3 regions of the Metabacillus rhizosphaerae genome follow, and region 3 is predicted to be linked to each of the others. Evidence: riboswitches for the same ligand, from Rfam matches in the RefSeq annotation. Region 3 holds a riboswitch; each other region holds the start of a gene.

Region 1 (5,269 bases), 240 kb from region 3:
TTATTTGTGATTTTTTTTTTATTATTCTACTGGTAATAGAAAATAATAGTATGAAATAGGAGGAGGAAAGTAAGTTTAGCGGAAGATAATTAATAAATAAGTAAGTTACTAATGAGTCTAAAAAAGAAAAAAGACATGTTTGGTTTTATTTTGAGACATAAGGAAAAGTGTTAGAATAGTTTGATGAAAAATAGAGTTATATTGTATTTGACATAGATACTTATGTCATTGACATGAAAGATAGGGATGTAAGACAACTTTCCAATTACTTTCATCTCACATAAAAAGATTTAAAAGGTTATTTGGGGGATGTTTATGAGTTTTATAATTGGCGCAAAAAAGCCTCACCATGCCCATCGCTTTTTTGCAAAAACAACTGATACCAAAGCCCATTATCATACAATTGAAGGCTATACAAGATCAGTAAATGGTAATAGCTTTGATCGACATATTCATATGTATCGTGGGGTTACCTCCTTTGAAAACAAGCATTATCATCGTTTTTATGGGAAAACAGGTCCTGCGATCCCTTTAGCAGATGGTAGTCATTATCATGAATTTGAAATGAGAACGTACTATAATTACGATGAACCACTTGAGGTAAAATTCGGCGGAGTAAAATATGGTGATCCGAATCGGCCTAAGCACGATCATTGGTTTAAAGGGAAAACACTGGATATTGTCGGAGAAGATCCTTATTTTTAACCTCATTAGGTTAGATGATTTTCTATATTATTTGCCTCAGGTCACAGAAATTTCACAATGGTAATTGATAGAGAAATGTGCTTGAAAATTTATTAGAAAAGAGGGCAGTAGTAAGCCCTCTTTTCGGATTTCTGGATTATCGATAAATAGCAGATCCACCCTCGATAAATTCCTTGGATTTTTCATCCATTCCTTTAGTGAGAATTTCTTGTTCGGATAGTGTGCCTTCATTTGCCATTTGTCTAATATCTTGTGAGATTCTCATTGAACAGAACTTAGGTCCACACATTGAACAGAAGTGGGCTGTTTTAGCTCCTTCAGCCGGTAATGTTTCATCATGATATTCCAGTGCTCTTTCAGGATCTAATGAAAGATTAAATTGGTCATGCCATCTGAATTCAAAGCGTGCTTTTGACAGGGCGTCATCACGATTTTGTGCACCAGGATGCCCTTTGGCCAGGTCTGCAGCATGTGCAGCAATTTTATAAGCGATGACCCCTTCGCGAACATCTTCTTTGTTTGGTAAGCCAAGATGTTCTTTTGGGGTTACATAGCAAAGCATCGCTGTTCCAAACCAGCCGATCATCGCTGCACCGATGGCTGATGTAATATGGTCATATCCTGGGGCAATATCAGTTGTTAATGGCCCTAATGTATAAAACGGAGCCTCTTTACAGATTTCCTGCTGTTTTTCTACGTTTTCTTTAATTAAATGCATTGGGACGTGTCCAGGTCCTTCAATCATAACTTGGACATCATACTTCCATGCAATCTCAGTTAATTCACCTAATGTTTCGAGCTCAGCAAATTGTGCCTCATCGTTTGCATCTGCAATTGAACCAGGTCTTAAGCCGTCACCAAGTGAAACTGAAATATCATACTTTGTTAAAATTTCGCAAATCTCATGAAAATGAGTATATAGGAAATTTTCTTGGTGATGGGCTAAACACCATTGGGCCAAAATAGAGCCACCTCTTGAAACAATTCCAGTTGTACGTTTTGCTGTTAAGGGAATGTATCTAAGGAGGACACCAGCATGAATTGTAAAATAATCAACACCTTGTTCAGCCTGTTCAATGAGCGTGTCCCGATATACTTCCCACGTTAAATCTTCAGCTATACCGTTTACTTTCTCTAATGCTTGGTAAATAGGGACAGTCCCCACTGGAACAGGGGAGTTACGGATAATCCACTCTCTAGTTGTATGAATATCTTTACCAGTCGATAGGTCCATAATATTATCAGCACCCCAACGTGTTGCCCACGTCATTTTTTCCACTTCTTCTTCAATAGATGAAGAAACAGCAGAATTTCCAATATTTGCGTTGATCTTCACGTGAAAATTCTTGCCAATAATCATCGGCTCACTTTCTGGATGATTGATATTAGAAGGAATAATTGCACGTCCTGCAGCTACTTCTTGGCGAACAAATTCAGGTTCCATTTGCTCTCTTATTGCAATGAACTCCATTTCAGGAGTGATAATGCCTTTGCGAGCATAGTGTAGCTGTGTGACGCTTTTTCCTTTTTTTGCTACTAACGGCATTATGTTATGTGATGGAAATAGTTCTAAATTTGATTGCTTACTAGCTGTTTTATAGCCATTATCTTGAGGCGTTACCATGCGTCCCTCATATCGTTCAACATCATTACGATCCAGAATCCATTTCTCTTTAATCCGTGGCAAACCTTTTCGAATATCGATTTCAGCAGTTGCATCTGTATAAGGACCACTCGTATCATACACTTGAACAGGTGGATTAGCTTCTTCACCATATGTATTTTGTGTTGTTCCTTGAAAAATTTCTCTTACTGGTACTTGAATGTCTGGTGTACTTCCTTGTACAAAAACCTTTTTACTTCCTGGAAATGGCTGTTTGATATTAATTTTCATGATTCTCCTCCTTAAAAGTGAATGAACATGAATTCTTTCAGAAACAGCAGAAGGCAAATAAAAAACGGGTTCTGAAATTCAGAACCCGATCGGTGTAAGTAATAATTGTAAGGAGAAAGATACGCTAGTAGCCCCTTATCAACTCTTACTACTTCCCTACGCTGGTATCATCCAGATCAGGTTCGAAGGGTCAAAGAACTTCAATCGCGTTCCTCTCTCAGTCCAGGCTATTGGACTCCCCTAGTAGAAAATGGTAATACTATTAAAATCATTTTTAACTATATCATAAATAAGTGACTAGTCAACGTAATATTTTGAAAAAGGATGATATTGATCCTATTAGACTAGTAGACTCTTCTAAATGAAGAAGGAAGCTTTTTAATTAATTCCAGCTAAGAAAAGTATAAAATTTTGTACTTAGTTTTGGTGTCTGGCTCCAGCGACTAGACCCTATTGGGTATAAGCCACAAATGAATTGAAGACAAAGAACGTCTTCTATTCATTGCGTCTTATTGGCCCGAGGCTGATCAAGGGACTTGCGCTTTTTTAAGCTTTCAATTGATCATAAAGCTTTATCATCCGATTTTTCCATTCAGAAGATAGTTCATCAAGTGAAAGTATGTATTCGATTTGCGAAAGATCTTTTTTATTATGAAAATATGTATTGTGAATGGTTGCAATGGAGATCTGTTTAGTATGTTTTTCAAGAATTTTGATATCCGAATGAGATGTTATGATTCCTTCTTTTAATACACGAAAGAAATATCCGGTGTAGCCTTTTTCAACTATCTTATTTAACAATGTATTGATGTTTGTATGTTTATTAATCGTTGAGCATGGAAATCTACCTTGTGAGATCTGTAAAACAGCATCTCCAATCTGAAAAATATCACCAATACAAACTTCGGTTTCCTGCATATTTGTTAAAGTCAGATTTTCACCAAAAGCTGCTTTTGGTAATGTTGTACCATATGTTTTTTTCCAAAATGCGTAGTGTTCATATGGATATACACATATGACTCTTTCAGATCCACCATGAAATTTATGGTTTTCAACATCATCACCGGTAATACGTTCAAAAGTTACCTCTAAACTTTCAACCGGATCTTTAGAAATTCCAGAACGGTATTCGATGCCTTTATGTGATAAAGTTTTTGGTGTTCCTTTGCTTAGCCAAATAATTTGTGATGTCATCCTAGTTCACATCCTTATAATTGTGGTGTTATTAATTTGATTTTACAAAAAAATACATCAATAAGTTACTTATTGATGTAATAAAAAATTATTTAATCTTTTTTTTGTAAGTCTAGGTTTTGGCTTGCAATTAATGTTAGATGCGAGTCTATCCCATTTTCTTTTGCGGTAATTAACATTTTTTTTTCGGTATTCTTCGATTACAGAATCAATCGAAATCATAATGACCACCTCGCACTTAGCTTTACTAGGTGGAAAAGTCCTAGTAATTCTATTATCGGATATTTTATCCTATTGTAAAGTGTTTGGTGTATATTTTTTCTGATTTTTTTAAAATCAATAAAGAAATATTATAAATTGGAATAGTGGTAAAAGATTCGTTTATATTTAGTGTTAATAGGATTTCCGAACATGAAAAAATATAGAAGGGGAGTGTTCTTTTTAAAAGGTTGTTTTCGCAAACTTTGTTGCTTTTAAAATAGTATTGGGTTGGTTGATTGCAGCGAGAGGATGCTCGCTTTCCGTGGGGCGGGCGATGAGCGTCCTCACCGCGAAGCGCCTGCGGGGTCTCATCTGTCCCGCTACTCCCACAGGAGTCTCGCATATCCGTTCCAATCAACCTAATCAGTTTTGTTCAAAAACAACAATCTTTTAGAAAAGAGCCTATTAAAAATATTGAGGTGACTTTCCCAGGTTAATTAGTACTACAAATAAGATTAAAGAGGGTTGTCTTTATAGAAGATTAATAGGGAGTGAAAAAAAAAAATAAGAGATAGAAGTCAACACTGCAGCAAAATATTTGGGATGCTGCAGTGCGTCTTGAGCTTAATTTCTACCACGACCATATCTAAATTGTGCATTTAACTGACCTTGAAGCATTTTTTTCTTAACTTCAGCTTCACTTTCACGTTGTTTTTCTTTTAATCTCATTTCTTTTAATATCTCAGTTGTTTGAACACCGTCCTCTCGTTTATCTGCAATGTCCATTAATGTCTCAATATCATTGAATGAATATTTTCTTGTGCCTCTATCATTCCGATATGGAGCAATTAATTTTCTTTCTTCGTAATATCGAATTTGTCTTAAGGTTAATCCGGTTAATTCACTTACTGTCCCAATCGAGATTACCTTCTTATCCTTGTATGAGCGGTCTTGCTGATTCATTCCTCCACCCCTCGTAAGAGATACTTCTTTTTACAAGTATAACCTTTGATGTAAGATATGACATTTATATTGTTAGAAAATCTAACAAAGAAATATATCGTGTGAAAAGCATGTAAGGTTTCGTCACAGTGAAAATTTAACTTATAAAGGGATAAATTTCAATAAAGAAAGTAATCATCCCTTGCTTAGGTTTTGTTTTTAGTAAGAAGGAAGATGGAGAAAGGAGAAAAAAATGTGTTTGTGCGTTAATGAACTATAATGCTTTTGCTTGATTGTAATATATAAGCTGGTTTAAAAGTTGCTGGGAAAGGT
Region 2 (5,269 bases), 210 kb from region 3:
TAAAGGCTGAACATCAGCATGACCACTTCCTGCTCTCCTTTGAACATCAAAGCTCATACCGCTTTCCACATCGATCACAGTAAATGTCGATTTTCTTGGAAGTGACTCGTCTATAGAATCCCAATTTTGCATGTCAATTTGAAAGCTTATTGGAGATGGAGGATATTCGACTGTTGATGCATATGTATGTTGATGATCAAGTGAAAACAGTAGCAAGTATAAAATGAAAGTTAATAAAGTATATTTCACAGCTAGATGTCAACTCCGATATTTTGTAGATACATCTATTTTGTGTATTTTTTGTAATAAAATAGCCTCAAAAAAATGGAAAATTTAGTATCAACTTTTCTGACCCATAGAAGAGGAATAGGAGCAGAGTAGTTTTAATGGAGGATCACGAAAGTGTACCTGTAGTTTTCATTAGTTTTAAAGAATGTGCATCTTTCAATACAATTAATCACTTGTTCCTTCTAAAATTTGTTACAATTGCATATACATAGGTTTCATCATTAGAATAGGAGAATGCATCATGCTTCAAACCGTAAATCGGCAGCTTGAAAGGTCTATGCCATTCATTACGCCAGTGAGTGTTATTCTCGGTGTTTTATTTGCCGATCATTTACTAATTTTCTCATTTTTAATTCCCTGGATTTTTGCATTCATTACGTTTTCAGGAAGTCTCAATTCTAATTTTGCTTCACTAAAAGGAGTTATTAAAAGTCCACTTCCATTACTCATTATTCTATTACTATTGCACATCGTGATGCCAGTGATCGCTTGGTTTGCAGGGCATTTTCTCTTTGCAAATGATCACTTTACTGTTACTGGATTGGTGTTAGCTTCTGTAATTCCAACTGGGATTACTAGTTTTATTTGGGTCACAATATATAAGGGGAACATTGCCTTAGCCTTATCAATAATCTTATTTGATACAATACTTTCCCCATTCCTAGTGCCGCATACACTTTCATTTCTTGTTGGGCAGAAGGTAGAGATCGATACTTTTTCAATCATGAACGGGTTGATATATATGGTGGTTCTTCCTTCCATAATAGGTATGTTCATAAACCAATTATCAAAAGGGAAAAGTGTAAATGTCGGCAAAACATTAGCACCGTTTTCTAAATTAGGGCTAGCTTCTGTAGTCATGATTAATGGTGCAGTTGTTGCCCCTTATTTAAAAGTGATTACAAGTAAGTTAGTTGTTATTGCGATAACTGTTTTTATTCTCGCTTTTATAGGGTATCTTCTAGCTTGGTTAGTGGGGAATTGGTTAAACAGAGATCGAGAAACGAAAGTAGCATTGATCTTTACTGGTGGAATGCGCAATATTAGCGCCGGTGCTGTTATCGCAGTTCAATATTTTCCACCTGCAGTTGCGGTTCCTGTTATAGTTGGAATGTTGTTTCAACAAATTTTAGCTTCTATTTTTGGTTTTTTATTTAAGAAGATTGAAGATCGACAAGTCCATACTAGAAAACAGCTTGCTGACAATGTAAGTGCTTCATAGTATTGATTTAAGGTCATGTTATGTATGAAAATCAAGCAGATAAATGAATTCTGTTGCTAAATATAACATATTGTGTTAAAAATAATGTAATCAATCTAATCGTTATTTGATAATTTAATAGATTCACCACTAGGGGGGCTTTATGAAGCTGAGAGAGACCAATGTCTTGACCCTTATTACCTGATCTAGATAATACTAGCGTAGGGAAGAGGTGTTTGAAAATAAGCGCGAAAATGAAAGAGTTATTTTTTACAAGCGTTTGTACATATATTGTTCATTCAAACCACTTCTTACCAAGAGAAGTGGTTTTTTTATGTTCAAATTATGGTTTCACCTACATGATTAGGCAATTTGCCTGATTTTGCACTACTTAAAAAGGAGGCATAACATGACAAAGGAAATTGATCTGCTTGTAGAGCAAATTGATGTAAGAAAAGATGAACTTATTGAATTACTTAAAAGGCTGATTGAATATAAAACACCTGCACCCCCTGCAAGAAACACAATGGAAGCACAGCAGTTTGTTGCTAACTTTTTAAGAGAAAATGGCTTCTCCATCGATATGTGGGATGTTTACCCAAATGATCCGAATGTTGTAGGTTTTCTAGAAGGTAAGCAAGCTGATACTTTTAATAGCTTGATCATTAACGGACATATTGATGTTGCTGAGGTTAATGAGGATGAGAAGTGGGAAGCTAATCCGTTTATTCCTATTGTAAAAGACGGCGCAATCATCGGTCGTGGTGCATCAGATATGAAGGGTGGTTTAGCTGGTGCTCTGTTTGCTATTAAGCTTTTACATGAAGCAGGAATTGATCTGCCAGGTAGCTTAACTTTTCAGTCTGTTATTGGTGAAGAGGTTGGTGAAGCAGGAACACTTGAATGCTGTAAGAGAGGGTATACGGCAGATTTCGCTGTTGTCGTGGATACAAGTGATTTACATATACAAGGCCAAGGTGGTGTGATTACTGGCTGGATTACGGTTAAGAGTTCACAAACCTTCCATGATGCAACAAGAAGACAAATGCTTCATGCTGGTGGAAAGCTATTTGGCTCAAGTGCTATAGAAAAAATGATGAAAATAATCCATGGACTGCAGGAGTTAGAACGCCATTGGGCAGTGATGAAAGGCTATCCAGGATTTATTCCGGGAACAAATACAATTAATCCGGCAGTTATCGAAGGTGGTAGACATGCTGCATTTATTGCAGATGAATGTCGACTTTGGATTACTGTGCATTATTATCCAAATGAATCTCATGAACAAATCATAAAGGAAATTGAGGAGCATCTACTTCATGTAGCTAAAGCTGATCCATGGCTTCGGGAAAATCCGCCGACATTTGTATGGGGTGGGAAGTCAATGATCGTTGATCGTGGTGAAATCTTCCCTTCATTAGAGGTTGATCCTACCCACCCTGGTGTGAAACAACTAGCGTCTGCTCACCAAGGAATTATAAATAGTAAGGCAGTTGTTGATGTTTCTCCAACAGTAACAGATGGTGGTTGGCTTGGTGCTGCTGGAATTCCAACAGCAATTTATGGACCAGGAAACTTACAAAATGCACATTCGGTAAATGAGCAGGTTTCAATTGAACAGCTTATCGAATATACGAAAGTTATTTTAACGTTTATATATGAATGGTGCCATACGAAACGCACTTGAAAATAGGGGATGAAGTGACACTACCAATAGTGTAAAAGTATCTTCTATCCATGTACGACTACCCTAGGCAAAATCAAGGTGTTTTAGGCTTATCTAATAGGAGGTAATTTAATGAAGTTCAGTCAAAGACTTTATGCAAAGGTTCTACCGATATGGAATCGGAATCATACCCATCCATTTGTCCTTCAAATGGGGGATGGAACATTAGAAAAGGAAAAGTTTCGCTTTTACATGATTCAGGATTATATATATTTAATTGAATATGCAAAGGTTTTTGCATTAGGTGCAGTGAAGGCAACAGACCTTGAAACAATGGGGAAATTTGCTGCATTACTTCATTCTACACTGAATGAAGAAATGGAACTTCATCGTCAATATGCAAAACGATTCGATATTTCTGTTGAAGAGCTTGAGACAGCAAAACCGTCACCAACAACATTGGCTTATACACATTACATGCTCCATGTTAGTCAAAATGGAACACTTGCTGAGCTTGTTTCCGCACTACTTCCATGCATGTGGAGCTATTGGGAGATTGGTAAAGAGTTAAATCAACGAAAAGGTGCAAGTGACAATGAGTTTTATGGTGAGTGGATAAGTATGTATGCTTCAGATGAGTTTGGTCAGCTTGCTACATGGTGTATTGACTTAATTGATCAATTAGCTGAAGGAAAGCCAGAATCAGAGCTTGAGAAACTGGAGGACATTTTTCTTAATACAACTCGTTTTGAATATATGTTTTGGGATATGGCCTACCAAGAAGCGATGTGGCCGACAGATGAATAAGTCAGCCTTAACGTTTCAAAATGTTAGCTTTCACTATGAAGAAGGAAATAACCCGATCCTCCAAGACTTTGATATACATATTAGCAAAGGTGAGTTCGTGAGTATAATTGGACCAAGCGGTTGTGGGAAAAGTACATTATTTAAGTTAGTCACAGGGTTAGAACAACCCACAGAGGGTGAGATTTTTCTAAGGGATCAGTTGGCTACTAATCGTCTTGGGCAGGTTGGCTACATGCCACAGCAAGATTTGCTTTTACCTTGGCGGACAATTATCGAAAACGCTTCCCTTCCATTAGAAATAAAAGGAATTAAAAAGCGTGAAGCACATCAGCGGGTTCTTGAATTATTTGAGGCATTTGGCATAAAAGGTATTGAAGACTGTTACCCGAGTGATTTATCAGGAGGGATGAGGCAAAGAGTTTCGTTTTTACGTACTATTTTAACTGGTTCTCAAGTCTTACTGTTAGATGAGCCTTTTAGCTCCCTTGATGCGATCACGCGAATTTCTTTGCAGGAATGGTTAATAGCTCAATGGCAAAAGCGGAAGGAAACAATTCTTTTTATTACACATGACGTAAACGAGGCGCTGTTTTTATCGGATAGAATCTTCGTTTTTACGGAAACGCCATCTAGTAAACTAGAAGAAGTTAAGGTTCCTCTCGAACGTCCGCGAAACTTAAAGGATTTGAATAAGCCTGCATTACTGGAGATGAAGGATTACTTGATTGACCAGCTTCGAAAGAGGGTGAAGCTATGAGTTTTTTGAAAAAATATGCAGCAGCAAGCCTTCTTGTTAGTTGCTTTTTATTAATCTGGGAGGTTGGGGCAGGGCTGATAGATTTAGTGTTTATTCTACCAGCGCCAACTGATATAGTTCGTAAACTATGGGAATTAAAAGGTCCATTGTTTGTTAATCATTTACCTTCAACATTGTTAATTATCATTATCGGTTTATTCCTATCAATTGTTTTTGGAGTCGGCTTAGCGGTGTGGATGAGTGTAAGTAAAATGGTTGAAAGAACGTTTTATCCGATTATCATCGCGTCTCAAACGATACCGATTATAGCTCTTGCACCAATATTTGTTCTTTGGTTCGGTTACTCGATCTGGAGCAAGGTTGTCGTGACAGTTCTTATTACGTTTTTTCCGATAACAGTAAACACATATGATGGTCTTCGCTCAACGAGTAAGGAATACAGGGATCTATTATTAACAATGGGGGCAAGTAAAAAGGATCTTTTCTTTAAACTACAAGTACCCGCAAGCGCCCCGCATTTCTTCTCTGGCTTGAAGGTTGCAGTTACACT
Region 3 (5,269 bases):
CCATGCTATTGCAGTTTGAACACCATAGCCTCTACCTCGATATTTTTCCATCGTTTCCACACTTGCCTCTGCAGCTGATGAACTTCTCCTCGCACTACAACATACTGAAACAACAAACCCATCTTCTATTATGCCAAAGCATGGTTGTCTCCACTCTAGTTGTTCAAAAATAGTTGGGAAACCTTCCAAAAGTAAATGTCTGTTCTCCTTGGTCATTCTTATAGCACTAGAAGGTCTATTGAAGTTGTCTGGAAAAACATATGCAGGGCCAATCCATAAGTTTCTTATAGGTTGAGTACTGCTCTTGAATATAGTAATTAGCTTAGACAATTTAACATTTGTTGAATCTTTAGCAATAACTTTTTTTATCTCGTCTATTTTCGTATTAGATAGAGCTGAATGAAATTTTGTAACATTTCCATCTTTTGTTCGTCCAAGAAAGAATAAGGGAGCATTCATTTTTAGAGGATCATTTATTTGTTCCATACGTCCAGATATATCATATTGAAATAAAACCTCGGCCTGAATTTCCATTAGTTCTAGATCTGAAAACATGTTACCTTACACCCCCTATAGCTAGATGCTGATATAGATTGAATGGAACCAAATTTACTCTTAGTCAATAAAACTCATCTAAAAGTTGATAATATTCGATTTTTGTCTCATCAACTTCAAAACCATACTCATTTAGAAAAAAAGGAACCATATCCTCGCCAAAATTATACCTTATACTTCTTATTGCCAAAGCCAAATCCTGATGTCTATCAGCAACTCCAGCTCGCCCCATATCAATAAAGCCACTGACTTTATCATTGTCCATTATGATATTTGGAAGGCAATAGTCGCCATGAGTAAAGACCAATTCCTCATTTACAGGTTTCTTTATGATAAGGTCCTGAAAAAGTTGCTTGGCTGTTTTACCACTTCTTTTCTCATCAAAATCTTCTTCATCCACAAGCCCCTTCTTAACTCTCCGCCTCGCTTCTTCTATTTTTTTCTCTAATTTCTCATTAAAAGGGCAGTCTTTGATGCTTATCCCATGCATCATTTTCACACCTATAGCCAACAATTTCATTAACTGCGGTAAGTTGTTTTCATAGAATTGGTTGGAGGCATCTTTTCCTTTTATTTCTGAAAGTAATAGATATTCATTTTCTTCATCTTTTTCATATTGAAGAACCTTTGGTACAGGGAGCTTCCCCTGTAACCACTCTAAGCGATTCTTTTCATCTTGTAGATTTTCAATTGTCTTGATCGATTGTATCTTTAAATATTGATTGTGGTTATTGGTTTTCAAAAGGAAGGTTTTCGATTCAGAGAGCCCGATCGTTATCTGCTCCCATGTGTAGCCATTAACTAATTTCGTTAATGTCATTGGAAGATGCATCATCTTTGTTCACTACTTTCTCTATACTATTTTACGTTGCAACGATAAAAGACAGTTCAATATTTAAGGATAGTTGTCAGAGTCTTTATTAAATTCGTCACTTTTAACTATGATAAATTTATGGTATAAACCTTTCTACTACAATACTCAATATTCCTCCATAAAAAAACAGCATCACTAATTAAAGTTATGCTGTCTTCGTTTTATTAATATTTAACCTAGTGAGTCAATTAATTCTTTCAGTTCTCTAGCACTTTTTGCTGGGTCTGCTGAAAGACTAATCGCTGTAATGACTGATACACCGTTACCCCCACTTTTCATTACAGGAGCTGCATTTTCTGAGGTAATCCCACCAATCCCAACGATAGGAACATTTATACCCTTGTTTCGAACCTCTAGAATTAGCTTCGTACCTTGAGCAGCTTTCGCATCCACTTTTGTTTCCGTGGAATAGATAGGACCAATTCCTACATAATCTGCTCCTTCGGCAATTGCTTTTTCAACTTCTATCAGATTATGAGTAGAAACCCCAAGAATTTTGTCCCCAATCTTTCGTCTGACTGCTTCTGCTGATTCATCATCTTGACCGATATGAACACCATCTGCATTAAGTGCTAAGGCTAACTCCACATCATCGTTAACTATGAATGGAATCATATGTTTTTTGCAAATGCTTTGTAATACCTGAGCAAAGTGAAACTTTTCTTCATCTGTAAAAGCAGCGTTGCCTTTTTCTCTAAACTGAAATAACGAAATTCCACCTTTGATTGCTTGCTCTAGCACATGTTTAGGGTCCAATTGGCAATTAGTACTGCCCATAATAAAATATACTCGCAGTAAATCACGCATGTCCTTTGTTGAAATTCTTGTCACAAACACCCTCTCCTTGCCAACTACAGTTTATCAACCCTAGCATATTTACTGATATCTTCAGAGGAAACTTTAGATAATTGATTTAGAAATTCAATTTGAAAGCTTCCTGGACCCTTTTCTTCTGTAAGATTTGCTGCTATCTCAGAAGTAATTCCATATGTAACAAGCGCTGATACTGCTGCAAGGAGCAGATCCTTTTCAATAGCTGAAAACGCACCAATTACAGAACTAAGTAAACACCCTGTTCCTGTTACTTTTGTTAAAATTGGATGACCGTTGTGAACAACAAAAGTTTTGCTACCATCTGTCATCACATCATCCTTCCCAGTAATAATTACCGTCGTTTTTAGCTGCTTTGCCGCTGTTTGTGCTAATTCTACTGTATTACCATGTCCTTCACCAGCATCAACACCTTTAATAGTCCATTCGATACCAATTACATTTGCAATCTCGGCTGCATTTCCTCTTATGGTTGAAATCGATAATTCTTCTATAATTCGACGTGCTGTTGCAGTTCGATAAGGCGTGGCCCCTGCACCAACAGGATCAAATATGACTGGAACGTTATGTTCATTCGCTGATTTTCCTGCTATTAACATTGCCTCAATTTCATCAGGCGTTAACGTGCCAATATTTAATACTAATGCACCCGCGATCTTTGCCATATCTGCCACTTCTTCCTTCGCATATGCCATGACGGGTGAAGCACCTAATGCCAATAGACCATTTGCTGTAAAATTAGTTACAACAACATTTGTAATATTATGGACAAGCGGATTTTGCTTTCTCACTTTTTCTAAAGTACTTATGATTTGTTTGTTTATCATTTTTTTGTCCTTTCTATTTTTTGGGGGATAACTTTTTTGGGGGACATTTTTGGGGACAGTCCCCAATAGTTGGGTGGGGACTGTCCCTCTTAGTTAGTCGAAGCGTCTCTATTGCTTAAAAATACTCTCTCGAAAGTTATGGAGGAGTGTCCTTTTTACTATTTGGGGACTGTCCCTCTTTGCTTTGCAGGGACTGTCCCCATCATTATGCCCCCATCATTACATCAAAAAAGCACTTCGCTACCTTCGCAAAGTGCTCTTAGTTCCCCAATCACATTCCCTACGCTGGCATTATCCAACAGGTTATCACGGTCAGCAATGGCGTAATTGCAATCTCAGCCGGTTTCCACCAGCCCCCGAAAAAAAATTGAATTTACAGGTAGTTTACTTAATCTAGAGGAAAAAAACAAGGGTTATGAAAATACTATGGAGAACCCCTACCATATATGCTGCTAATCGCATATCAACTTTATGCGACTGTGACATAGAATATATAGCAGCAAATGAATCAACCATTACTTTTCGAAGTTTCCTTGAAACCTCTTCCTCTGACCAATAATATCCTTGGTTATTTTGAACCCATTCAAAGTAAGAGACCGTTACACCACCCGCACTTGCTAGGATATCAGGCACAAGGAGAACTTCTTTACTATCTAAAATTTTTGTTGCTTCTAAGGTTGTGGGTCCATTTGCTGCTTCCACTACGATCTTTGCTTTTATACGATCTGCATTTTGTGCCGTAATCTGATTAGAGATAGCAGCAGGGACAAGAATGTCACATTCCTTTTCTAGTAATTCCTGATTCGTGATAACATCAGAGAACAAATTCGTCACTGTCCCAAAACTATCACGACGATCAAGTAAATAAGGAATATCAAGTCCATCTAAATCATAAAGAGCACCATTTGCATCTGAAATACCAATTACTTTCGCTCCAGCATCATACATGAATTTTGCCAAGAAGCTTCCTGCATTTCCAAAGCCTTGAACAATAATGCGTGCTCCTTGTAAGCTAATTCCCTTTTTCTTGACTGCCTCTTCAATGCAGATTGTTACACCGCGAGCAGTTGCTGTCTCACGACCTTGTGAACCACCTAACACAAGCGGCTTTCCTGTAATAAAGCCTGGGGAATCAAATTCACGAAGGCGACTATACTCATCCATCATCCATGCCATAATTTGCGAGTTTGTATATACATCTGGTGCCGGAATATCTTTAGTCGGGCCAACTATTTGGCTAATTGCACGAACATATCCACGACTTAATCTCTCAAGTTCGCCAAACGACATATTCCTTGGGTCACAGATAATCCCACCCTTCCCACCGCCATAAGGAAGATTTGTAATCCCACACTTTAGACTCATCCAAATCGATAATGCTTTTACCTCATCTTCATTGACTTCTGGATGGAAACGAACACCGCCTTTTGTTGGGCCTACTGAATCATTATGCTGAGAACGGTAACCTGTAAAAATTTTAATTGAACCGTCATCCATGCGTACTGGAATACGCACCGTGATCACTCTAAGTGGTTCTTTTAATAATTCATACATCTCCTCGGTATACCCTAACCTTTTTACTGCAGCTTTTATGATTGATTGTGTTGAACATAATAGATCCATGGATTCACTTTGCTTATGCTCTGGTTTTTCAGTGTGATGACGATTTACAGGGGCTGGCGCTTTCATGCAATACACCTCTTATGTATATGTAATTTAATGAGAAAATCCTTGAATATTTTTGTAACCTATATAAAAGGGAAGGGGCGATCCCTTAAAGGAAGCCCTTAAATCTTTTCTTCCCTTACTAGAACAAGATAAATGCAAGTGGTGTTACGATGATAAGTGTAAGAATTACACGTTCAATCCAAATAATGATCAACTTGGGTATCGAAATAGGAATCTCTGTCGAAACAATACATGGTACAAGTGCTGAGAAAAAGATAACCGCTGAAACCGAAACAACAGCAATTACAAATTTTACGATAAGAACAGACTCAGTTACCAATAAAGCCGGCAAGAACATTTCAGCAATACTAAGGGCACTTGCTTTTGCTACAAGCATTGGTTCTGGTAATTGAAGTAAAGCAGTAAATGGATAGAAAATATAGCCAATCCAATCAAAAACAGGTGTATATTCTGCAAGGACCAATCCAAGTAGTCCAATCGATAAAATCGATGG

What was found. Region 3 has a riboswitch for thiamine pyrophosphate ahead of thiM (hydroxyethylthiazole kinase). Riboswitches for the same ligand answer to the same signal wherever they lie in the genome.
Region 1: linked by a shared signal. The riboswitch ahead of thiC (phosphomethylpyrimidine synthase ThiC) and the one ahead of thiM (hydroxyethylthiazole kinase) in region 3 are both predicted to bind thiamine pyrophosphate.
Region 2: linked by a shared signal. The riboswitch ahead of WCV66_RS21890 (acetylornithine deacetylase) and the one ahead of thiM (hydroxyethylthiazole kinase) in region 3 are both predicted to bind thiamine pyrophosphate.

The regions. Positions count from the first base shown of each region.
Region 1 covers NZ_CP147403.1:4,475,781-4,481,049, reverse strand. Annotated here, with positions in the region: gene WCV66_RS21720 (YmaF family protein) at 316-705, shown strand; gene thiC (phosphomethylpyrimidine synthase ThiC) at 842-2,599, opposite strand; TPP riboswitch at 2,736-2,851, opposite strand; gene WCV66_RS21710 (MOSC domain-containing protein) at 3,146-3,793, opposite strand; gene WCV66_RS21705 (MerR family transcriptional regulator) at 4,619-4,957, opposite strand; gene WCV66_RS21700 (hypothetical protein) at 5,211-5,269, opposite strand, start outside.
Region 2 covers NZ_CP147403.1:4,508,342-4,513,610, reverse strand. Annotated here, with positions in the region: gene WCV66_RS21900 (hypothetical protein) at 1-249, opposite strand, end outside; gene WCV66_RS21895 (bile acid:sodium symporter family protein) at 530-1,510, shown strand; TPP riboswitch at 1,632-1,734, shown strand; gene WCV66_RS21890 (acetylornithine deacetylase) at 1,899-3,176, shown strand; gene tenA (thiaminase II) at 3,288-3,962, shown strand; gene WCV66_RS21880 (ABC transporter ATP-binding protein) at 3,955-4,719, shown strand; gene WCV66_RS21875 (ABC transporter permease) at 4,716-5,269, shown strand, end outside.
Region 3 covers NZ_CP147403.1:4,718,062-4,723,330, forward strand. Annotated here, with positions in the region: gene WCV66_RS22815 (GNAT family N-acetyltransferase) at 1-555, opposite strand, end outside; gene WCV66_RS22820 (APH(3') family aminoglycoside O-phosphotransferase) at 620-1,375, opposite strand; gene thiE (thiamine phosphate synthase) at 1,601-2,260, opposite strand; gene thiM (hydroxyethylthiazole kinase) at 2,281-3,087, opposite strand; TPP riboswitch at 3,348-3,457, opposite strand; gene WCV66_RS22835 (Glu/Leu/Phe/Val family dehydrogenase) at 3,481-4,710, opposite strand; gene WCV66_RS22840 (YjiH family protein) at 4,895-5,269, opposite strand, start outside.